DNA from 3 places in the Leisingera sp. ANG-S5 genome. Region 3 is predicted to be linked to each of the others. Evidence: riboswitches for the same ligand, from Rfam matches in the RefSeq annotation. Region 3 holds a riboswitch; each other region holds the start of a gene.
What was found. A riboswitch is a leader RNA that binds a small molecule or an ion and turns the genes downstream of it on or off. The one in region 3 is predicted to bind cobalamin.
Positions count from the first base shown of each region.

Region 1: it holds a riboswitch for cobalamin, as region 3 does, so the genes downstream of both, RA25_RS04270 (hypothetical protein) here and RA25_RS12135 (DUF4198 domain-containing protein) in region 3, are expected to answer to the same signal.
Region 2: it holds a riboswitch for cobalamin, as region 3 does, so the genes downstream of both, RA25_RS19005 (ABC transporter substrate-binding protein) here and RA25_RS12135 (DUF4198 domain-containing protein) in region 3, are expected to answer to the same signal.

Region 1 is NZ_JWLH01000002.1:139,855-147,567, reverse strand. Features, by position in the region: gene RA25_RS04295 (5'-nucleotidase C-terminal domain-containing protein) at 1-90, opposite strand, end outside; gene nudC (NAD(+) diphosphatase) at 425-1,408, shown strand; gene RA25_RS04285 (SRPBCC family protein) at 1,465-1,932, shown strand; gene RA25_RS04280 (alpha/beta hydrolase family protein) at 1,944-2,822, opposite strand; gene RA25_RS04275 (TetR/AcrR family transcriptional regulator) at 2,893-3,513, shown strand; cobalamin riboswitch at 3,532-3,754, shown strand; gene RA25_RS04270 (hypothetical protein) at 3,862-4,266, shown strand; gene RA25_RS04265 (protein-tyrosine phosphatase family protein) at 4,321-4,836, opposite strand; gene RA25_RS04260 (DNA polymerase III subunit gamma/tau) at 5,017-6,873, shown strand; gene RA25_RS04255 (hypothetical protein) at 6,849-7,247, shown strand; gene RA25_RS04250 (YbaB/EbfC family nucleoid-associated protein) at 7,258-7,602, shown strand; gene RA25_RS04245 (GNAT family N-acetyltransferase) at 7,666-7,713, opposite strand, start outside.
Region 2 is NZ_JWLH01000016.1:87,190-94,902, reverse strand. Features, by position in the region: gene RA25_RS19025 (methyl-accepting chemotaxis protein) at 1-973, shown strand, start outside; gene RA25_RS19020 (CheR family methyltransferase) at 1,001-1,855, shown strand; gene RA25_RS19015 (chemotaxis protein CheD) at 1,846-2,337, shown strand; gene RA25_RS19010 (chemotaxis protein CheW) at 2,334-3,947, shown strand; cobalamin riboswitch at 4,086-4,278, shown strand; gene RA25_RS19005 (ABC transporter substrate-binding protein) at 4,418-5,428, shown strand; gene RA25_RS19000 (FecCD family ABC transporter permease) at 5,425-6,474, shown strand; gene RA25_RS18995 (ABC transporter ATP-binding protein) at 6,471-7,232, shown strand; gene RA25_RS18990 (LysR family transcriptional regulator) at 7,271-7,713, opposite strand, start outside.
Region 3 is NZ_JWLH01000007.1:31,620-39,332, forward strand. Features, by position in the region: gene RA25_RS12130 (TonB-dependent receptor plug domain-containing protein) at 1-387, opposite strand, end outside; cobalamin riboswitch at 548-756, opposite strand; cobalamin riboswitch at 1,035-1,249, shown strand; gene RA25_RS12135 (DUF4198 domain-containing protein) at 1,393-2,178, shown strand; gene cbiM (cobalt transporter CbiM) at 2,189-2,806, shown strand; gene RA25_RS12145 (hypothetical protein) at 2,803-3,387, shown strand; gene cbiQ (cobalt ECF transporter T component CbiQ) at 3,384-4,172, shown strand; gene RA25_RS12155 (energy-coupling factor ABC transporter ATP-binding protein) at 4,159-4,809, shown strand; gene RA25_RS12160 (DMT family transporter) at 5,345-6,247, opposite strand; gene RA25_RS12165 (ABC transporter permease) at 6,267-7,112, opposite strand; gene RA25_RS12170 (ABC transporter permease) at 7,109-7,713, opposite strand, start outside.

The DNA.
Region 1 (7,713 bases), on a different contig from region 3:
GCTCAGCAGATTGCAGTGCAGGTCCGTGGTGGCCAGCACATGCAATTCCCCGGCACTGCGGGGCTTGGAGGCCGCCGGCCCGCCTGTCATGTCCAAAATACTGCTGACACCGCCTGCCCGCCGCTCCTCTCGCACCATTCGGCGCCATTCTTGTTCGGCGCTATTTGAATCAGCGTTTTCAGAATTTGCAAAGAATCCTTTTCTCTGCGTATTAACTTTTTCGTAGACGCCCTGAGGCGGCGGCGCGGATGCCCCTGTTCTGCTGCAAAATGACCCTACGTCAACGATGCCAGGTGTGGCGGCACTGCGACAGGCAAGCACAGATCGCAGGCAAATGCTGGCAACGGCTGCGGCACACTGTCATGCATTGCCGCATTTCCCCGTTGAGCGCGGCCAGGCGTCCGCCAGCCATAGGAGAATTGCCATGAAACGCGCGGAACAGGTGACCTTTGGCGGCGGCGGGCTGGAGCGCGCGGCGCATCTGCGCACGGACACGGCGGCGCTGGAGGCGGCCTGGAACAGCTCTGAGGTGCAGGTGCTGCTGATGTGGCGCGGCAAGCCGCTCACGCGGCGTGCAGCGGAGGGGGATCTGCCTTGCGGCCTGGCTTGGACCCTGCCCTCGCATCCGCTGGCGGCGGACCGCAAGGGTGACGCAATTTACCTGGGCCAGGCCCCCGGCGGCACGCATTGCTTTGCCTGCGACATCAGCGATTGGCAGCCGCAGGACCTGGACCAGGATGCGCTCAACAGCTTTGCCGACGCCAGCGAGCAGCAGCATCCTGAGCTGCCGGACACACATGTCTTTGCAGAGCTGCGCCGGATCATGACCCGCCTCACCCCGCTGGAGGCGGAACTGTCCGCCACCGCCAAGGCGCTCCTCGCCTGGCACCGCAGCCACCGGTTCTGCGCCTGCTGCGGCGCGTCCAGTGACATGGCGCAGGCTGGATGGCAGCGCGTCTGCCCGTCCTGCAAGGCCCCGCATTTCCCGCGCACCGACCCGGTGGTGATCATGCTGATCACCCATGGCGACAGCGTCCTGATGGGCCGCTCCCCCGGTTGGCCTGAAGGCATGTACTCGCTGCTGGCAGGCTTCGTCGAGCCGGGCGAGACGCTGGAGGCCGCGGTGCGCCGCGAAGTGCTGGAGGAAACCGGCGTGCGGGTCGGCCCGGTCAGCTACCTGTCCAGCCAGCCCTGGGCCTTTCCGATGTCGCTGATGTTCGGCTGCGCAGGCGAGGCGCTGAGCCGTGAGATCACCATAGACCCGGAAGAGATCGAGGACGCCATGTGGATCAGCCGCCAGGAGATGATGACCGTCTTTGCAGGCGAACACCCGGTTCTGAAACCCGCACGCGAAGGCGCAATTGCGCAGTTTTTGATCAAGAACTGGCTTGCAGACACGCTGGACTAAGGCGCATATTTGCCGGAAACGGCACCGACCCCAAGCCGCAGACGAGGCAGGCGAACATGGAATTTCACAGCAAGGAAGACATCGAAGCCCCGATTGCAGAGGTGTTTGCGGCGATCTCCGACTTCGGCACGCTGGAGCGGTCTGCCCTGCGGCGCGGCATCGAGCTGCAGCGCACCGGTGACCCTGCCCATCCGGAAAACGGCCTGGCCTGGGACCTGTCCTTCAGCTTCCGCGGCAAACCGCGCGCGATCAAGCTGACGATGGCCTCTTACACGCCGCCGTCGGGCATGGCGCTGGATGGCAGCGGCAGCGGGGTTGACGGGCGGATGGAAGTCGAGCTGCTGGCGCTGTCGCCGCAACGGACCCGGATGTCGGTCCGGCTCAAGCTGTCGCCCACCACCCTGACAGGGCGCTTGCTGGTGCAATCGCTGAAACTGGCGCGCAGCAACCTCAATCGCCGCTTCAAACTGCGGTTGGCGGATTATGCCCGCTTGACTGAAGAGCGTCTGAGCCGGACAGCCTGAGGAAGCCCCGGTCAGGCCTGCGGCAGCAGCCGCGGCCACAGCGCGGCATTGGCGCGGGCAAAGGCGCCCAGATGGCCGATTTTCTGGACGCCGGCCTGCTGCGGATCCAGCACAATCCGGCGCTGCGGCACATCTCCATAGGCATCGCCCAGCCGCCAGACCGCTAGCGGCGGCACCACGTCGTCATCCGCCATCGCAAACAGATCCACCGGGATGCCGGTTTCCGCCCAGCGGGGCTGCGGCAGCGTGGTGCCGGTCTCCGGCAGGTAGCTGCCCGGCGTGGTGCACCAGCGCCGCCACTGCCAGTAGACACCAGCCGGCAAGTCGGCCCCGAACCCCACCGCGCGCCCGGGCAGATAGCCCAAGGCACGGACCAGCGCCGGCACATGGCCGAACCAGAAGGCCAGCGCCAGCGCGCGGTAGGGCCAGGGATGATCGTGGTGATGCACCAAGCCGCCCGCAACCACGATCATGCGGGCGACGTCCGTCAGGCCTTCCTGCAGGGGCATCAGCATCGCCCCCAGAGAATGGCCAATCACATACATCGGCACGCCCGCATAGTGCCGCTGCATTTCTGTCCGGGCGGCTGGCTGATCCGCCAGCGCCCAATCACCCATGGTGGCCTGTGACCGGCGCGGGTGCATGCGCGCCGAGGCCCCGAAGTCCCGGTAATCGTAGGTTAGGCAAGCCATCTGCCGCTCTGCCGCCAGCCAGCGCGCGAAATGCCGGTAGTAGCCCTGCGGCACCCCGGTTGCGCCATTCAGCACCACCGCTGCCCTGGCAGGTCCCGCAGGGTGATAGAGCCGCCCGGCCAGCACCGCGTCACCAGCGGCAAAGCGCACGCCCTCCACCCGGACATCCGCGGCGTGTTCTGAATGGCTGTCGAGCATGGCACCCTCCTAGACCGATTGGTCTATTCCACCTCTGGACCAATCGGTCTAATGCTGTCAACCTGCCGTCATGACTGACGTGACGACACCCTCTGCCGCCCCGGACGGCCCCGTCCCAACCCGCGAGCGGCTGCTGCGGGCGGCCGCCGGCCTGTTCCGCAACAAGGGCTACAGCGGCACCGGCCTGGCCGAATTGCTGGCAGCGGCGGAGGCGCCGAAGGGCTCGCTCTACCACCATTTCCCGAACGGCAAATCCGATCTGGCCCTGGCAGCGGCGGACTGGGCGTCGGAGCAGATGCTGGTGCTGATCGACGCGTCTTTCACTCCTGCCCCGACGTTTCAGGAAGGCGCCAAGACGGTCTGTTACAAACTGGCGAAACTCTTTGACAAACAGGGCAAATGGAGCGGCTGCCCGGTCTCCGCCACCCTGTTCGAGGGGCCGGAGAACGAGGCCTTCCACCAGCACGCCGCCAAACTGTTTGAGGGCTGGATCACTGAAACCGCGGCCCACGCCCAGCGCCTCGGCCTGGCCGAGGCAGAGGCCCGCGCGGCTGCTGAGAATTTCTATATCCTGCTGCAGGGCGGCTGGCAGCTGGCCCGGGTGCGGCGCGATTCGGATGTGATCCGGGGGCTGCACCTTCAGATGCACAGGCCCCTCCCCGCCCATGTGCAGCCGCAGAAAAACGATTGACGACTCGAGGCGGAAGCCGCTACCGCTTGTGTCGATGGTTCCCGCGCCACAGAATCTTGTGTCCGGGATGAAAAGGGAACACGGTGCGGCCCTGCCCAGCGCAAGGCCAATTCCGCGACTGCCCCCGCAACTGTAAGCGGCGAGCGACCCCGATAGAGCCACTGGCCCCCAAAGAGGCCGGGAAGGATCGGGAAAGCTGCGACCCGCAAGTCAGGAGACCTGCCATCGAATGTGAAACTCGAACCCGGGCGGGGTGTCCGGACAGGGTCTGATGGCACCGCGGGGCTCCCGCTTTCTCATCCGGTCTCCTGTCCCCGAACCCCCGCACTACGCGCGGAGGGCGCAAACATGATGTGGACGGACAAGACGCATTTCTATGCGGCAACGGATTGCAAATACCTGGGGCGACCCTGCCCGGCGGCAGAGCGGATGATCGCCAAACTGGCCGAGGCGATGACCAAGGCCAAGCCGCTGACCCAGGAAGATTTCGAAATCACCGGCACCAGCGCGCTGGACGGATGCCCGCGCAACTGCCCGGCGCAGTTCGTGGCCAGCCACGACCGGATCCGGCTGTTCTGCGGTGTCGGAGAAGAGGCCCCGCGCGAGGGGCTGGACCGGTTTGCCGATGCGATCCTCGGCCGCGACGGCACCGGTTTTGCCGCCTCAAAACTGGACGCCCGCCCCTGCGCACTGATGGAGGCGCTGCCGAAAACGGCAGAGGCGCATCAGGCAGAGCAGATGCTGGCGCTTTAGGCCAGCAGTCAGGGCACAGAAACAAGGTTCGGCAGGCCGCACTGAGCTGCCGCCTTATTGCGGCCGGAACCCCGCGGAACGACCGGCGTAGGCCCATTCCATCTGAGCCTGCGTCTCCACCGCGCAGGGGCGCACGGCCCGCAGCCGGGCCAGCGCCTGCGCGGGATCTTCGCCGCTTTCAATCATCAGCCGCAGCACCGCCATGCCGGAGCGGCCACAGCCGCCTTTGCAATGCACCAGCACCCGGCCGCCGCCCTCCAGCGCCATTCGCGCCGAAGCGCTGGCCTTGGGCCATTTCATTGCCACCTGCCGGGATGGCACGTCGAAATCCGGCACAGGCAGATGCACCCAGCGGCAGGCCATGCTTTGAATGTCGCAGCCCAGCCGGTGACTGCCCGCTGCCGCGTGTTCCTCAGCCGTGGTCATGGAGATCACGAGCCCGGGTTTCCAGGCATTGATCCGGCCCATGTCGCCAGGGTAGTCGCCGCCCTTGCCAGGCAAGGGGCACAGCGCCAGCATCCCGCCCGCGACGGGCACCTCGTATATGGAAATGTTCACAGGCACAGGCATCTCTTGCGCCGCAGTCCCAGAGACTTCGTCAGATCGCATGCCGCCTCCTCGCGTTGCGTTCCAATTCCCACTCCCGCCCAGGGTCTTGCAAGGGGATTCTAACCGCCAAACCCGCCAAATCCAAAACCTTTTCTTGGCTGCCCGGCAGCAGCCCATCAGCGGTGGACGAACCGGCTGCGCTTGAATACCCTGCGCGGAACGCGGGACACCCGCACATCGAATCCGGCACGAGACATCATGAACGATACCCCCAGCGGCACCACCCCTTCCCAATACCAGGTTCTGGCCCGCAAATACCGGCCAGAGACCTTTGCCGATCTGGTGGGCCAGGACGCCATGGTGCGGACGCTGAAAAACGCCTTTGCCGCCGACCGGATTGCCCAGGCCTTCATCATGACCGGCATCCGCGGCACCGGTAAGACCACCACCGCCCGGATCATCGCCAAGGGTATGAACTGCGTCGGCGAGGACGGCCAGGGCGGCCCCACCACCGATCCTTGCGGCAAATGCGAGCATTGCACAGCGATCATGGAAGGCCGCCATGTGGACGTGATGGAGATGGACGCGGCCTCGCGCACTGGCGTCAATGACATCCGCGAGATCATCGACTCGGTGCAGTACCGCGCCGCTTCGGCCCGCTACAAGATCTACATCATCGACGAAGTTCACATGCTGTCGACCTCCGCCTTTAACGCGCTGTTGAAGACGCTGGAGGAGCCGCCCGCGCATGTGAAGTTCATCTTCGCCACTACGGAAATCCGCAAGGTGCCGGTGACGGTGCTGTCGCGTTGCCAGCGGTTCGACCTGCGCCGGATCGAGCCGGAGGTGATGATTGCCCTGTTGCGCAAGATCGCAACTGCCGAAGGCGCCGAAATAGCCGAGGACGCGCTGGCGCTGATCACCCGCGCTGCTGAGGGCTCTGCGCGGGATGCGACTTCGCTGCTGGATCAGGCGATTTCCCACGGCGCCGGCGAGACCACTGCCGATCAGGTGCGCGCCATGCTGGGTCTTGCAGACCGCGGCCGGGTGCTGGACCTGATGGACATGATCCTGCGCGGCGATGCGGCGGCGGCGCTGACAGAACTTTCGGGTCAGTATGCCGAGGGCGCCGACCCGCTGGCGGTGCTGCGCGATCTGGCGGAGATCACCCACTGGGTCTCAGTGGTGAAGATCACGCCTGATGCTGCCGAGGACCCCACCGTCAGCCCCGATGAGCGCGCCCGCGGCAAGGCAATGGCGGATGCGCTGGCGATGCGGGTGCTGACCCGCATGTGGCAGATGCTGCTGAAGGCGCTGGAAGAAGTGGCCGCCGCCCCCAACGCAATGATGGCGGCCGAAATGGCGGTGATCCGCCTGACCCATGTGGCTGACCTGCCCTCGCCTGAGGAGCTGATCCGCAAGCTGCAGGACACGCCCCCGCCGCCGCCCCCCGGGCCGGGCGGCCCCGGTGGCGGCATGCAGATGCAGGGAATGGGCGCCCAGGCGCTTGGCGGCACTGCGCCGCAAAGCGGCCCGGCGGGCGGCGCGCCCGGCGGCTCACCTGTGGCCCATGGCGGCGGCGGCACGGTGACAGCACTGGCGCCGCAGGTCAGCTCTGCCCTCGCCCGCTACCCGTCGTTCGAGCATGTGGTCGAACTGATCCGCACCAACCGCGATGTTAAACTGCTGGTCGAGGTCGAGACCGGCGTGCGCCTGGTTTCCTACCAGCCCGGGCGGATCGAATTCACCCCCTCGGCTCAGGCGCCGCGCGATCTGGCCGCCCGGCTTGGCTCGGCGCTGCAGAACTGGACCGGTGCCCGCTGGGTGGTCTCCATCGCGCCGGACGGCGAGGCGCCCACAATTGCCGAGGTCCGCGACGCGGCTGAGAACGCCCTGCGCGAGAAGGCGACCGCGCATCCGCTGGTGCAAGCCGTTTTAGAGAACTTCCCCAAGGCCAAAATCACCCGCATCCGCACACCGGAGGAACTGGCCGCCGAAGTTGCCGCCGAAGCCCTGCCCGAGGTGGAGGACGAATGGGATCCCTTCGAGGACGGCTGACGGCGGGCCTGACGGCCCTCTTGTTAACAATGCCGGCCACCGCCTTTGCCACCACTTGCTTTGACACAGGGGAAGCACAAGACAGCGCATGGGATGTCCTTGTGCGGCTCTCGTCCAAACCTGTTGCATTGGCCCTCTTTGCCCTTGCCGGATTCGCACTTTATAGCGGAAAGCGACTGCCGTTTTCACTCGCGGGCGCGCTGTGGGGCCTTCTGGCCTTCGTCATAGCCGTAGATAACCACGAGCTTTTCTTTGATGATAAGAAGGCCTTGGGCATAATCGAAGACTGCACCGCTTCCCCCCACTTGTTCATCGCGCTCGCAATTGCGATATGTGCGGGGATGACTTACGGCGCCCTGCGCCCCCGCACTTAGGAGAACACAGATGCTCAAAGGCCTCGGCGGTCTTGGCGACATGGCCAAGATGATGAAATCGGCACAGGAACTGCAGACCAAGATGGCGCAGATGCAGGAAGACCTGCACAACGTCATGGTGACCGGCGAGGCCGGCGCAGGCCTGGTCAAGGCAACCGCCTCCGCCAAGGGCGACCTGAAAGCCCTGGACATCGACCCGTCGATCTTCAACGGCGACGACAAGGAAGTGGTCGAGGACTTGATTCTGGCCGCGATCAAGGACGCCCAGGCCAAGGCCGCGGAAAAGGCGCAGGACGAAATGGCCAAGCTGACCGAAAGCATGGGTCTTCCCAAGGACATCAAGCTGCCGTTCTAAGAACCGGCAAGCTGAATGCAAAAGAAGGCGGCCCGTCTGGTGCCGCCTTTTTCTTTGCCCGCCTCATCCAGTCTCCAGCCGGAACTTCAAAAAACGCTGCCCCTCGTATTG
Region 2 (7,713 bases), on a different contig from region 3:
GATGTTCTGTGATCCGGAGTACACAAGCTCGCCTGAATACCAGAAATTCTGGGCGGATTTGGCCTCCGGCGAGTTTTCGGCAGGCGAATACAAACGCTTTGGCAAGGGCGGCAAGGAGGTTTGGATCAACGCCTCCTACAACCCGGTGTTCAATGCCGATGGCAAGCCTTTCAAGGTGGTGAAATTCGCCACCAACATCACAGCCGAAAAACAGGTCGCGCAGGAGGTGACCCGGATAGCGACCCGGTTTGCCGAACAGTCCAAGGAAATTTCTGATCAGGCCCACACGGTCGCCGGCGGCGCCCAGACACTGGGCTGCACCACAGAGGAAATCAGCGCCTCCGTTGAGGAATTGAGTGCCTCGATCGGCTCGATTGCGCAGAACAGCAGTCACTCCGACGAGATCGCCCAGAAAACCAAGGAAGAAGCCGATCTGGGGGCAAAGGCGATTGAACGGTCGATCGAAGCCATGGATCTGATCAACGCGTCCTCCGAGGAAATCAGCGAAATCGTCAAGACGATCAGCGAAATCGCCGGGCAGACTAACCTGCTGGCCTTCAATGCCGCAATCGAGGCCGCGCGGGCGGGCGAACACGGCCTGGGGTTCTCGGTGGTAGCTGACGAGGTGCGCAAGCTGGCAGAGCGGTCGTCGCAATCCGCCAAGGAAATCAGCAAGCTGATCAATGAAACGGTGAAACGGGTGACCCAGGGCAGCGAGGTCTCTCGGGAGGCCGGTGCCGCCTTCACCAAGATCCTGACCGGAATCTCTGACACCACCGATTCCATCGCCCAGATATCCGTGGCCGCCAATGAGCAGCAGACTGCAGCGCGGGACGTCTCCGAAGCTATCCAAAGCATTGTGGACGCGTCCGAAGAGGCCGTCATCGCCTCGGATTCCATCGCAGCTGCAACAGAGGAGCTGAACGCCGGAGCACAGGAGCTGAAAACAGAAGTCGGCCGGCTCGGCTGCTGATTGAGTGCACCGGCGAAAGGACAGGGCATGAGAAAACCTGACACCGACATCACCATGAGCGATGGAGACTTTGCAAAACTCCGCACCATCGTTCACAGGAGTACCGGAATAACCATCGGCGAGACCCGCAAGACAATGCTGGTCAGCCGCCTGCGGCGGCGGCTGCGCGAAGTCGAAGAACCGAGCTTCGCATCTTATATCTCCCGGCTCGCCGCCGACCCTGCGGAGATGCAGGAACTGACAAACCGGGTGACCACCAACGAGACTTACTTTTACCGCACGCCGCGGGTCTGGGATTATTTTCAGGACGTCTTCCTGCCGGAGTTTCAGGCACGGGGGGAGAACCTCAGGATGCGGGCCTGGTCGGCTGCGGCATCGACGGGGGAGGAGGCTCATACCATCGGCACAATTCTGGAGCAGCAGCGGCTGCAGAAACCGGGCTTCGACTATTCCGTGCTGGGCACTGATGTGTCCTCCCGGGTCTTGGAAGTGGCGCAAACCGGTGTTTACAATGGCCGCGCGATTGCCCGCTTCCGCCGGGACCAGCCTGCACTGTTTGCCAGCCACATGAAGGGCAGCGATGCAGAAGGCTACAAAGCTGTGCCGCAGATCCGGGCCCGCCTGAAGTTCAAGCTGCATAACCTGCTGGAAAGGCTTGGCGGCACCAGTCCGTTTGACGTGGTGTTCCTGCGCAACGTGCTGATCTATTTCACTGGCGAAGACCAGGAAAAGATCCTTCAGAATGTGCGGGACTTGATCAAGCCGGATGGCGTCCTGTTCATTGGAGAAAGCGAGACGCTGAACAATCTAAGTACCGGCTTTGAACAAGTGGCGCCGATCATCTACCGGCCCGCCGCCAGGGTAGGCAGCCCATGTGCATGAATGACATCCAGAAAATCCACGTGCAGATCGGCCAGGTGAAAACCGGCCGGGCCGGGCAGTCGCTGAATGCGATCCTCGGCTCCTGCATCGGCTTGGGGCTGCTGTACCCGGCCAAGGGGATTTATGGGCTGGCACATTGCCTGCTTGCCAAGTCCCCGGACAGCTCTGATGCAATATGCGGCAGGCATGTGGACCAGGCTGTCAATTCGCTGCAGTCCCTGATGGAGGTGTCGGGCAAGGAGCTGCGCAAACTCCAGGCGATTGTCGTTGGCGGTGCCAACATGACGATGCCGGCAGATACGGATCCTGCGCGTCTTGTCGGCAGCATCAACGCCCGCTCCGCCTACCGGTCGCTGCGGGACGCCGGCGTCCGCAACATTCACGAGGATGTCGGCGGCATGCAGGGGCGGCAGGTGACCATCAATTGCAGCAGCGGCGAATTCACAGTCAAAGCGATTCCGCGCCTGGGGGGACAATCATGAAACCGGAGACTTCAAACCCGCTGATCCTTGGCGCGCAATCTTCGGCTAGCGATCTGGCAGGCTGCCCAGCGGTTGGAGTTGGGGACAGCAGTGTTCCTCAGAAAGAACCGGCCCAGCCGCACAATGTGCGGGCAAAGCGGGGGAAGCCGGACAAATACGGTTCATTCCTGATCGACGACAGCGAGTTTGCAATCTCCGTCTCGGCGCTCCAGGAGATCGTGAATGAACCGGATGAGATTTCACCTGTGCCGCTTGCGCCGTCCTACATGCTGGGGCTTTTCAACCTCAGGGGCATGATTGTTCCGGTGATTGATTTGCGCAGCCTGCTTGAGTTTCCGGCTATTGAGCGCGCGCTATCGCGCAAGGTTGCAATTGTCGAACATGGCGAACACTGCATTGGCCTTCTTTTCGACAGAACGGGTGAAGTCCTGAACGGAAAAGGCGTGGCGCGGGTCGATTTTCGCCCCAATTGCGACGGCATCAAGGATGTTGTTATCGACGGGGTTTTGAAATTCAATGACGGCGAAAGGCTGGTTCAGGTCCTAGACCCGCACGAACTGCTGAACCTGGAAAAACTGCCGCGGGCTGACAACGGCCCCGGACAGGAAACGGTCAAACTCAGCAGAGGCAAAAAGCTCGCCTGCGTTTCGTTTCAAACCGGCCACACGACCTGCGCCATTGACCTGAGGTTTGTAAAGGAGGTCAGAACCGTTCCCAAGCTGGAACAGTCGCTGCTGGCGGGTGGCAATGTGATCGGCACTGCAAATCTGCGCGGCGTTATTCTGCCCGTCATAGATTTCCGCGGCTTCATGGGAGATAGTGCAAAATTTGTGCTTGGGGCCACGATCCCCAAGGAGCGCAGAATGCTGATCATCGACACCGCAGAAGGGCCGGTCGGGCTCATGGTCTTTTCCATCGACAGCATCCTGCCCTATTTCGAGGATGAAGTTTTGCCCTTTGCCAAACTGGCCCTGCCGCGCGGTGATCTTGTGAACGGGTGTCTGCTGGATAAGAACAACCAAATTGTCATGATGCTTGATCCGGCAAAGCTCTTGCAGGAGCCAAGTTTTGTGGCTGCGGCCAAAGCCTGCCAGGAGATTTTTCCACCCGAGAAATCGGAAGAAGAGGCCGCTGAACTGGAAGCCCGCGCGGCAAGGCGCACATTTATCAAGTTCACTTTCGAGAAACGGTTCGCGCTCGACACCTCTGAAGTCAGCGAAGTGATCAACCGTCCTTTGGACCTGCTCGAACCGCCGTTTTCACTGAGCTTCGTCGAAGGCATCCTGAATTTGCGGGGAGAGCTTATCACCCTTTTCAATCCACGGGTGCTGTATGGGCTGCCGCCCGGGTCCGGCCGCGATCAGAAAGTGCTGATTTTCAAGCATGACGCGCAAAAGTTTGGAATCCTCGTGGACACTGTCGATGAAATAATCATCACGACGGAGAACCGCGTGGCTGAACTGAAGCCCTTGGACCAGCAGAATACCTCCAAGAGCATTGCTGAGGATGTATCCGGGTGCCTGCAGCACAAAACGCCAGACGGCAGGTTCGAGTCGATTTTGATCCTGGATACGAACGCATTGGTGGACCGGTGCTTCAAGGCGGCCTAGAGCGCTCTGCGCCTTCGGATTCTGCAATTAACTGCCGCGGGTCCTGGGTCGATGCCTGCACGGAGCGTGGAGTTGCATGACTAGACCCGAAGAATTCTGCTGACCGACGAAGTTTTTCTTGCCGCAAGAGAAGTGATGCGCTACCCGCGCTTTACCGGTCCCGTAAGGGCTAAGAGGGAATCCGCGGTGCCGCCTGGCGCCAAACGGAACTGCCCCCGCAACTGTAGGCGGCGAGTGCTGTCCCATCGTGTCACTGGGCCTGAAGGGTCCGGGAAGACGGGACAGACAGTGACCCGCCAGTCAGGAGACCTGCCGGTGAAAACCGAAACACACCGGACGGGGTTGTCCGGGGAGGTTGCCGGCTAGATGCGTCGCCCGTTCCTGGCGCCGCAAGAAGGGGAAACCCTCCGCCTTGCTGGTCAATGCCCTTCACCCGTTCTCCGGTCATTGACACATGGAGATCGAAGATCATGTTTCTGCGTTCCGGCCTCATGGGCCTTTCATTCGTTGCGGCAGCTCAGGCCGCAGCAGCCAGCGAAAACTTTCCGCTGACTATTCAAAACTGCGGTGAAACCGTCACTTTCGAGGCACCGGTTGCGTCCTCCGTGACCGTTGGCCAAGCCGCAACAGAGGTACTTTATGCGCTGGGTCTGGGTGGCAAGGTGCTGGGCACCTCGGTCTGGTTCAACGATGTTCTGCCCGAGTACGCCGCACTGAACGACAAGGTTGAGCGCCTGGCCGACAATGACCCAAGCTTTGAAAGCGTTGTGGCCAAGCGCCCGGGCCTGGTGGCTGCCCAGTATGAGTGGCATATCGGCCCCGAAGGCATCGTCGCCAAGCGCGAGCAGTTTCATGATCTTGGTATCCCGACCTATGTGATGCCCGCGGACTGCGTCGGCAAGGACAACACCACCGGCGGCGACGGCACCCGGACCGAGATGTTCACCACCGACAGCCTCTATCAGGGCATTGAGGAATTGGCGGCGATCTTCGGCGAGGCAGAAAAAGGCGCTGAGCTGGTCGCCGACTACAAGGCTCGTGAGGCCGCGGCTGTGGCCAAGGCGCAAGAGGTTGCGCTGGACGACGCCTCCGCTGTGTTCTGGTTCTCCTCGCCCGAGATGGAAAGCGACCCGTTCGTGGCCGGCCAGAAGGGCGCACCGGGCTACATGATGCAGCAGCTGGGCCTGAAAAACGTCATTGAGACCGACGAGGAATGGCCGACCGTCGGTTGGGAGACCATCGCGAAAGCCAACCCGACGGTGATCGTGATTGCCCGTATGGACCGCCGCCGCTTTGCCGCTGATGACTACGAGAAGAAGCTTGAGTTCTTGCGCAATGACCCGGTCGCCAGCCAGATGGATGCGGTTAAAAACAACCGCATCGTGGTGATGGACGCCCAGGCGATGGATGCCACTATCCGTGCCATCCCGGCGCTGGAAGACCTGGCGGAAGAACTCAGCGCGATTGGCAACGGCGCATGAGTGCAGCCGCCGTACTGGCCTGGCAGGGCATCCGGGGCGCTTGCCTTGCCCTGCCGGTGCTGGCCGCGGCGGTTCTGGCAGGCGCAATGATCGGGGAAACCTCGCTTGCGCCTGACCTTGTCTTGTCCGTTTTGGCCAACAAGCTGGCCGGGGCGGGCCTACCGGTGGACCCGGTGGATCAGGGCATCATCTGGAGCTACCGGCTGCCGCGGGCGCTGGTGGCTGCGGCCTGCGGGGCGGCGCTGGCGGTTGCGGGTGTAGTGCTGCAGGCCTTGCTGCGCAACGCGCTGGCGGACCCTTACATTCTGGGCATATCGGCCGGTGCCTCGACCGGGGCGGTGGCGGTCACCATTGCAGGTCTTGGCGGCGGCGCCCTGTCACTGTCCTTTGGTGCCTTTAACGGCGCACTGCTGGCGTTTGGCTTTGTCGCCATTCTGGCGCGGGCCGCCGGGGCAGGGGGCAACCGCGCCGCAGCGGCGCAGATCGTGTTAGCGGGCATTGCCGGCTCGCAGCTATTCAATGCGCTGACCGCTTTCATTATCGCCAAATCCGCCAATGCGGATCAGGCCCGCGGCATCATGTTCTGGCTGATGGGCAACCTCAGCGGTGTGCGCTGGCCGGATGTGTGGCTGGCGGTGCCGCTGGCGCTGGCGGGCTGGATGATCTGCCGCTTTCATGCCCGCGCCCTGGACGCCTTCACCTTTGGCAGCGACTCCGCGGCCTCGCTTGGCATCACGGTCCGCCGGGTGCAGGTGGTGCTGATTTTTGCCACCGCGCTGATGACCGCGGTGATGGTGTCGATCGTCGGCTCGATCGGCTTTGTCGGCCTTGTGATCCCGCATGCGGCACGGTTCCTGGTAGGCCCCGGCCACCGCAGGCTGATGCCAGCAGCGGCGCTGACTGGCGCCGTGTTCCTGATCGCCGCCGATATCGTCTCCCGCATCATCATCCCCGGCCAGGTGCTTCCCATCGGGGTGGTCACCGCTCTGATCGGGGCGCCGTCCTTTGCGGTGATCCTGGTGCGCGGGCAAAGGACTGCGAGATGAGGATCGAAGCCCGCAACCTGTCTTTCTCAGTGCGCGGCAAAACTCTGCTGCAGGACGTCTCGCTGGCGGTGCAGCCGGGTGAGACGCTGGCGCTGGTGGGCCCGAACGGCTCCGGCAAATCAACCCTGATGCGGCTGCTGTCGGGCCTGGCCAAACCCTCGCATGGCGAAGTGCTGCTGGCGGACCAACCGCTGGCCCGGCTGACCCGCCGGGAGATCGCCCAGCGGATCGCCATTGTCGAACAGCAGGCCGACACGGCTGAGCGCATCACCGCACGGTCCGTCGTCGAGCTGGGCCGCACCCCCTGGCTGTCGGCGCTGAAACCCTGGAGCAGCGAAGACACCCAGCTGGTGGACAAGGCGCTGCATACGGTGGAAATGGAGGGCTTCGCGCGCCGCGAATGGGCCACTTTGTCCGGCGGCGAACGGCAACGGCTGCACATTGCCCGCGCCCTTGCGCAACGGCCGGGGCTTCTGCTGCTGGATGAGCCGACAAACCATCTGGACATCCACCACCAGCTGTCCATCCTGAACTGCATCCGGAACCTGCAGGTGACAACCGTGGTGGCCCTGCATGACCTGAACCAGGCCCTGACTTGCGACCGTGTGGCGGTGCTGTCACACGGGCGCCTGGTGGCCTGCGGCGCACCCAGCCAGGCATTGGCTCCGGAAACCGTATCTGAGATTTTCGGCATCCAAGCACGCTGGGTCCAGGATGCCGAGGGCGCGGGTCCCTTTCTGTCCTTCCAATTGGCCTGAGACATCAGGGGGACTGGCGCCCAGCCATGCCGGATTTTTCAGCTTAGCTCGCCGGAAAGGTCGCAGGACTGAATGAAGGCGCAGCACTCCTCTGTCAGTGCGGAAAAGCGGGACCGTTCGCGCTGGTACAAGTAAACCTCCCGCTTGTCGGGAAGATCGGCAATCGGGCGGAAGGCAGTGGCCTCCGGCATGAACCGGGCAACTGTCTGTGGCAGAACCGTGACCCATTTTCCGGTCCGGACCATGGTGATGAGCGAATGGGTGTTGTGGATCGTCACGTCGGCATTACTGCTGGCCTCAACGAAGCGCTCGTTACGGATCAGGCTGCATAGGGCGTTGCGGACAAAGGATGCACCGATCACATCAGCAATGGTAGGGGCAGCCTCCTGCTGGTACAGCGGATGATCGGTGGAACAGACCAAGCCAAAGCGGTCCTCGAACAGAGGCACGGCCCTGACGCCATTCAGCGGATGATAGCCGG
Region 3 (7,713 bases):
GACTTCGATCCGCTCGATATTGGCAGTGTCCAGGCCGGACAGAATGTACTCGCTGTCACCGCCCGAGGCTTCGACGCCGTCGATCAGGATCAGCGTGTGATTGGCTTCGGCACCGCGGATGCGGACCTGGGTAAAACTGTCGCCGGAGCCGTTCACCATCAGGCCGGGGACCGAACGCAGCGCGTCCCGGACGGTGGTGATACCGCGATCTTCGATTTCTTCGCTGGTCAGGACTGAGACTGAGCGGCCGTATTTTTGGGCCTCGACCGGCGTGAAGCCGCCGGAGACGATGATCTCCCCCAGATCGGTGACTTCTTCATCCTGAGCGGTTGCGATTACAGGGGCGGCGGCCAGGGCGGCGGCCAGGGACAGGCTTGCCTTGCGCATATTCCATTCCTCCCGGCCCACGCAGCAAGCACAGGCCAAGCGGCTGCCCATACCTGGCAGCATGTTCATAATTTTGGTCTTTGGAAGGCAATGCCCCCGCAGACGGTGAAAACTGCCACCACTACGGAAGGTCCGTTATCTTCGGCGCGCCCCGCACCGCGATAGGGTGATCATCCTGGCAGGTCTCCTGACTTGCGGGTCGAGGCTTTGCTGCGCCTTCCCGCCCCTTGGGGCAGTGGCATACCGCAGCATTGCTCTCCGCTCACAGTTGCGGGGGCAGTCACGGATTCGGCGCCTGTTGGCTACACCTCACCGTGTTCCCTTTTAACCGGGTGGTCTCCCAGCCGGACCAGAATGGTCGGGACTTAGGCAAACTGAACTTATTCTGTCAAGCGGGAGAATTCGCAACCTGAGTAGAAATGGCCTTGGGCTGGCATCCATATCGCCGAATTTGCCTTTCCAATTTTTCAAGTGACGATGATTGATTACGCATACAAAAAACTTCGAAAGGCAGCGGTGTTTCCCCGTTCCTCTGATAGGAACATGCCTGCCTATTGATCCCTGCAGCACTGCAGGAGAAAAACCATCGGCACCGGACGGCCAAGTGAACAGAACATGATTCTCTTGACTCAGAAATTCCGGTTTGCCATTCAGCCAAGGTGACCGGTTCCGCGAGTGTTTCAATGCGCAGCGGAAGAAATAGGGAACACGGTGCGGCGTACCCAAAAGGGACCAAATCCGTGACTGCCCCCGCAACTGTGAGCGGTGAGTGACGCTGAATACGCCACTGGGAACATCCCCGGGAAGGCCAGCCGAGCCAGGACCCGCGAGTCAGGAGACCTGCCGGACACGGGGACTGAGGCTCCGCTTGCGGGGTTACTGCCCTTTTCCACCGGACGCCGGGGTGCGCGTCTGGCGCGTGTGCCGTTCAGGCGTTTCCGTGCCGCTACTCCCCGTTGTTCATTCCTGATTGCAGGTGCGCCTGTATCGTCGAATGAGGACGAAATGAAACTGAACTACCTGGCCGCTGCTCTGGCCGTTTCCCTGCCGGTTACCGCTTCGGCGCATTTCCAGCTGAACTACACTGAACAAGCGCTGATCGAAAAGCCCGGCGACGTGCCGATGGGCCTGGTGTTCTGGCACCCGATGGCCAACGGCCATGCGATGGACATGGGCAAGCCGGAAGAGTTTTTCATGATCCACAAAGGTGAAAAGACCGACCTGTCGGACCGCCTGGAACCCGCCACCTTCAAAGGGGCTGAAAACGAAGCTTCGGCTTACAAGGCCTCGGTCCCGGTCAAGCGGTCCGGCGACTATGTCGTGGTGACGGTCCCTTCGCCTTACTACGAGGAAAGTGAAGACATCTATATCCAGCAGATCTCCAAGGTCGTGCTGAACCGCAACACGCTGCCCACAGACTGGGACCAGCCGGCTGGCCTGGCGACCGAGATCCTGCCGCTGAACAAGCCCTATAACGTCATCGTAGGCTCCACCTTTTCCGGTCAGGTTTTGGCGGACGGCAAGCCGGTTCCGGGTGCCGAGATCGAAGTCGAGTTCATGGCGTCGGAGCCGGATCTGGAAAAATTCTCAACCACTGATCCCACCGTGGGTGAGATGCCGGGCGGCGCAATTGTTGCCATCGCCGACCAGAACGGCGTTTTTTCCTTTGGCATTCCGAAAGCAGGCTACTGGGGCTTTGCGGCACTCGGGTCCGGTCCGGCGACCGAGCACGACGGCAAGGAACTCAGCCAGGATGCTGTTCTGTGGATCCACGCAGAAGAGCTGAAGTGAAAGTAGACCGATGCATATCGTAGACGGCGCACTGTCGAACCCGGTTGTGATCGGCGGCGCGGTTGCCGCCGTCGGCGGTATTGCCATGGGTCTGCGCAACCTGCCGCTGGAGCGAATTCCTGCGGCAGGTGTTCTTTCGGCCAGTTTCTTTGTGGCCTCCTTGATCCATGTCCCGATCGGGCCCAGTTCGGTTCACCTGATCCTGAACGGGCTTGCCGGGCTGGTGCTGGGCTGGGCCGCATTCCCGGCTTTGTTTGTCGGGCTGCTGTTGCAGGCGGTCTTCTTTGGCTTCGGCGGGCTGACCGTGCTGGGCGTGAATGCGGTGAATATTGCCCTGCCTGCTGTTCTGGTCGGCCTGATGTTCCGGCCGCTGGTGGCGCGCGGCTCGCCGCTGCAAGGGGCGATCTGGGGCGGCATTGGCGGCGGTGCAGCAATTGCCCTCACGACCCTCGCAGTTGCAGTATCGCTGATGCTGTCCGGTGACGAGTTCATCCTTGCCGCCAAGCTTGTGTTCTTTTCCCATATCCCGGTGATGCTGATCGAGGCGCTGTTGTCCGGCGCCGCCATTTTCCTGGCCCGGCGGGTGAAACCCGAACTGTTTGCTGACACGAAAGGAAGCCTGGCATGATCCGCTCCTGCGTTCTGATCCTCACCCTGCTGGCACCGCTGCCGGCATTGGCGCACAATGTGATCTCTGCGGTGTTTCCATCGGGGTCGGACATTGAGGGCGAGGTCGGCTTTTCCAATGGTGATATGGCTCCGGACTTGCTGATCGAGGTTTTTGACGAAGCTGGCGGCAAACTGGGTGAAACCAGGACCGACGCTGACGGCTTCTTCCTGTTCACCCCGGCAGAACCGGTGACGCATATCTTCCGCGGTGATCTGGGCGCGGGCCATGTTGCTGAAATGATGATGGATGCGGCGGACGTCGCGCAGATCCTGGGCCAAAGCCCCAGCAAAGCAACGTCTGCAGCGGCCAGCTCCGCAGCAATCACTCCGGCCTACACGGCTGCCGGCTTGTCCGATCAGACCCGCGCTGAGCTTGCCACCATGATGCGCAACGAGTTGCGCCCGCTGCGCCTGGAGCTTACCGCGTTTAAGAACAAGTCGGATTTCCAATCCGTGCTTGGCGGCATCGGCTACATCTTTGGTCTTTTTGGTCTGGGCTTCTACATCGCCGCACGGCGCAGGATCGGTGGCAAAGCATGACTTATGTCCTGACTGGCGATGAAAAACCGCTCAGCGGCATCGGTGCCTTCCGCGCCAAGGTCACCGCGCTTGACCCGCGGATGCGCATCGTAATGACCGCGGTCTATGCCGTTGTGGTGGTCTCCCTTAGCAACCTTTGGGTGCTGTCAGCTGCGCTTGGCCTGTCGATGTGGCTACTGGCTTTCTCCGGGCTGCCGCCCCGGAAGACGCTGAAGCGGATGGCGATGATGGACAGTTTCATCATCTTCATGCTGGTGCTGCTGCCGTTCACTGTTCCGGGCACCCCAGTCCTTTCTGTTTGGGGGCTGGAGGCGAGCTGGGAAGGCCTGCGGCGCGCGGCCGAGATTGCCCTGACCGCAAATGCCGTCATCCTGGCGGTCATGACGCTGGCCGGGTCCATGGAGCCCGTGACGATGGGACATGCTCTCTTTGCCCTCAAGACGCCGGAGCGGCTGGTGCATCTGATGATGTTCACTATCCGCTACATCGATGTCCTGCGCGAGGAATACCAGCGCCTGAGCACCTCGATGAAGCTGCGCGGCTTCCGCCCCGGCACCAACTGGCACACCTACCGCAGCTACGGCTATCTGGTGGGGATGATGCTGGTGCGCGCCATTGAACGGTCGGAACGCATTCTGGCGGCGATGAAATGCCGGGGCTTCTCCGGCCGTATCATCCTCCTGGAAGACTTCCGCCTGCGCAGGGCGGACCTGTTGTTTGCCGCGGCACTTACCGCCGCCCTTGCCGCCCTGATCTGGGCAGAGGCCTTTTATGCCGCTTCTTGATCTGAATGATATTCATTTTGCCTACCCTGGGCTTGATCCGGTGCTGGAAGGCGCCTCGATGAAGCTCAATGCGGGAGAACGGCTGTCGATTGTCGGACCAAATGGAGCAGGGAAATCCACGCTCCTAAAAATCATCATGGGATTGATTGCACCCGATAGCGGTTCTGTCACAGCATTCGGAAAACCTTGCAACAGCGAACCGGATTTTCACGAAGTGCGCCGCCGTGTGGGGTTCGTTTTCCAGGACGCCGATGACCAGCTGTTCTGCCCGACTGTGGCCGAAGATGTCGCCTTCGGCCCGCTGAACCTAGGCAAGTCCAAGCAGGAAGCCCTGGCGGTGGTTGATGCAATACTGTCACGCCTGCGGCTGATGCACCTGCGTGACCGGGTCACCCACAAGCTGTCGGGCGGTGAGAAACGGCTGGTGACGCTGGCCACGGTTCTGGCAATGGAACCGGAAGTGCTCATACTCGATGAGCCGACCAACGCGCTGGATCCAGAAAATTATGCACGGCTGGCTGAGATTCTGAAAGAGCTTGACCAGGCGGTTCTGCTGGTCAGCCATGATCCTGAGTTCCGTGAACAGATTGCTCCAACAGGGTATCACCTGATGGAGCGGACACTTACAAGGGTATAGCGGTTTTTTGGCTGAACAGGGCTTTAGCACACACGCTTCCTGCTAAAAAACCGCCGCTCCTGGTTAGCCATGCTGCGAATGCGGCCAATATCCGCAAAGTCCGGTCCCTGATCCGTCTCTGATCAACCTATGCTGCAACGCCGATCAATGGCCGCGTTGAACGCCGCGGGGCAGCGCGCAATTTTCTGCATCTGCGATATCCAGTGTGCAGCAAGCGCGCGCAGCGAGAAATGCCAATGAGCAAGTTGGGCTCACAGTCAAATTTCGCCGTCTGCCACACGAACATCTGCTGCCGATACGGGAACGTCTGGTCACCGTTCCAGGTCGCACGATTTCAAGGACTTGGCCGTAACTCTGGGTGGCCGCTTCTGTTGCCTCAGAGCCATCGGATTCGCCGCGTGAGCAGTCAGCAAAAGAGAGCCCCTTTGCGGTCAAAAGTTGGCTCGCCGCCTGCGCCATTTTCATACTTCGTGATCAGCAAAAAGCCGTCGTTTATGGTATTTCCAATGAAAGACTATGTTGTGAGGCAACTAGCCTACATTTGTTTGCTTGGCTCCCGTCCAGGTGATCTTCCTTTTGCACGGTCTTTGAATGTAATCGCCCACATCGCGGCCAGGATCATCAGCGTCGAAAGGTAGAAAGCACCGTCTGGGACAAGCCGGAACAGCATGAAATCCGCTAAAACGGCAAAAATCAGCGACAGATACTCGAATGGTGCGAGTTTTGAGATTTCGCTGTGCTGCAGAGCAAGGGTCATCATGATATGGGCAATGCCACCTGCAATTCCTGCACCGCAGAGGTAGACCAGCTGCAGAAAGTCAGGCTGGACCCAGCCCCAAAACACAGAAACTCCCCCAGCCACTGCACAGGTCAGCGCAAAGTAGAAGGCTATGGCTCCGGCGTTTTCCGTTTGAGCAAGGCTGCGGATCTGAATTTTGGCACCGGCCGTGAAGATCGCCATGGCGAAGGCCAGGCCTGCTCCGATCAAATAGGGTTGATCCGGTGTCGCAGCAGTCAAGCCAGGCAGCACTAGAACGAGCATTCCCAGGAACCCCAGGACAACGGCAAACCAGCGCATCCCGTTCACTTGTTCACCCAATAAGAATCGCGCCAGAACCACTGCCAGGACCGGGGCCAGATAGCCTATGATCGACGCATGGGCGAGCGGCAGGTATTTTAGCGAAGCAAATGAGGCGAACAGCGCAGTGCAGCCCAGTAGGCAGCGGGCAATATGGGACAGGGGTCGTTTAGTCCGCAAACCGCTAGGAAAGTCCCGTGTCCACATCAGGAACAGAACCAGTGGTATCAGGGCGACGGCGCTTCGAAAAAACACCACCTGGCCTAACGGGACCTCGTCGGCAAGCAGCTTCACAAACACGACCATGACTGTGAAAAACAAGGTTGCGCCGATGCGCAGTGCGATACCTGTGGCTTCCATTGTTTTGCCTCTTGGTGGGTTATCTGGTCTGTGCCAGTACGTCTCGGAGCCTGTCTCCAGCCAGATTGATTGCCAGCACGGAAACCAGCACGGCCAGACCCGGAAAAATCATAATGTGAGGAGCGGTCTGCATATAGGGTTTGCCATCCAGCAGCATGGCCCCCCATTCGGCGGTGGGCGGCTGCACTCCGAACCCCAGAAAGCTGAGCCCAGACACTGCAAGGATCGTGCGTGACCAGCTGCTGGTCCAAAGAACCAGCAGTGATGGCAGCACATTCGGCAGAATGTGGCGCCACAGGATCAGCCAGTCAGTCAGGCCGTTCAGGCGGGCCTGAATAACAAAATCCCGTTCTCCGATGGTCAACCCCAGACTGCGGGCAAGCCGCGCGAATTTCATCCAACTGACCAGAGACAGGGCAACCACTAGGTTGACAGTGCTGGGGCCGAACAGCCCGGCAAAGGCAACCGCTGCGATAAGCTCCGGAAAGGCAAAGAAACTGTCTGTCACTCGCATCAGCAGGGCGTCGGGGAAGGAACCGGAACGGGCAGCCAGCAGCCCGACGAGCGTCCCTGCGATCAGCCCCGCCAATGACACCACAAGCGCCAGCCCCAGAGACCAGAACGCACCATAAAGCAGCCGGGTGCCAATATCGCGGCCCAGATGGTCTGTGCCGAACCAGTGTGCAGGCTCAGGCGGCGCCAGTCGGTTGAGAAAATCCGCCTGTGCCGGCTGGTAGGGTGTCAACCACAATCCGATGCACAGCCCCAGTGCCAGCACCACCAGTACCAGACCTGTTCTGCGCTTGAACCGGGACAGCGGGCTGTCCGGCAGCTTGGCGCCTTTTTGTAGGAGAACCTCACTCATACCCTCTGCTCCTGCGTGCGGGTCGCCGGGTCACTGGCGGCCTGCAGTGCCTCAGCCAGTGAATTGATCACGACATAAGCAACGGCAAAGAACATCACCAGAAACATCACCATAGGCAGGTCGCGCGACAGCACGGAGCCAGCCAGCAAAGACCCCAGCCCAGACCGGGCAAAGGTCAGCTCGACGATGATCGCGCCTTCCAGCAGGCTAGCAAAGTCGACCGCAATCATGGTCACAGCGGGCACCATCGCGTGGCGCAGCACGTGCCGAAAGAAGATCTCGCTCTCGGAAATGCCGCGCAGGCGCAGGGTTTCGACAAACGGCTGATTGGCCGCCTCCAGCATGAAGCTGCGAAGCAGACGGGTCTGCGAGGCCATCACCCAGAACGCCAGCGTCAGCGCTGGCAGCACCAGATGCGCGGGCGTGCCGGTGCCATATGACGGGAACCACCCCAGATGCACGGCAAAGCCCAGGATCAGCAGCAAGCCCAGCCAGTAGCTCGGCATGGCTGCGCCAACTGAGGAGAGCATCACGGCAGCCCGGTCCAGCCATGTCCCCGGGTGGCGCACCGCAAGACTGGCCAACAGAAACGCAACAGCCA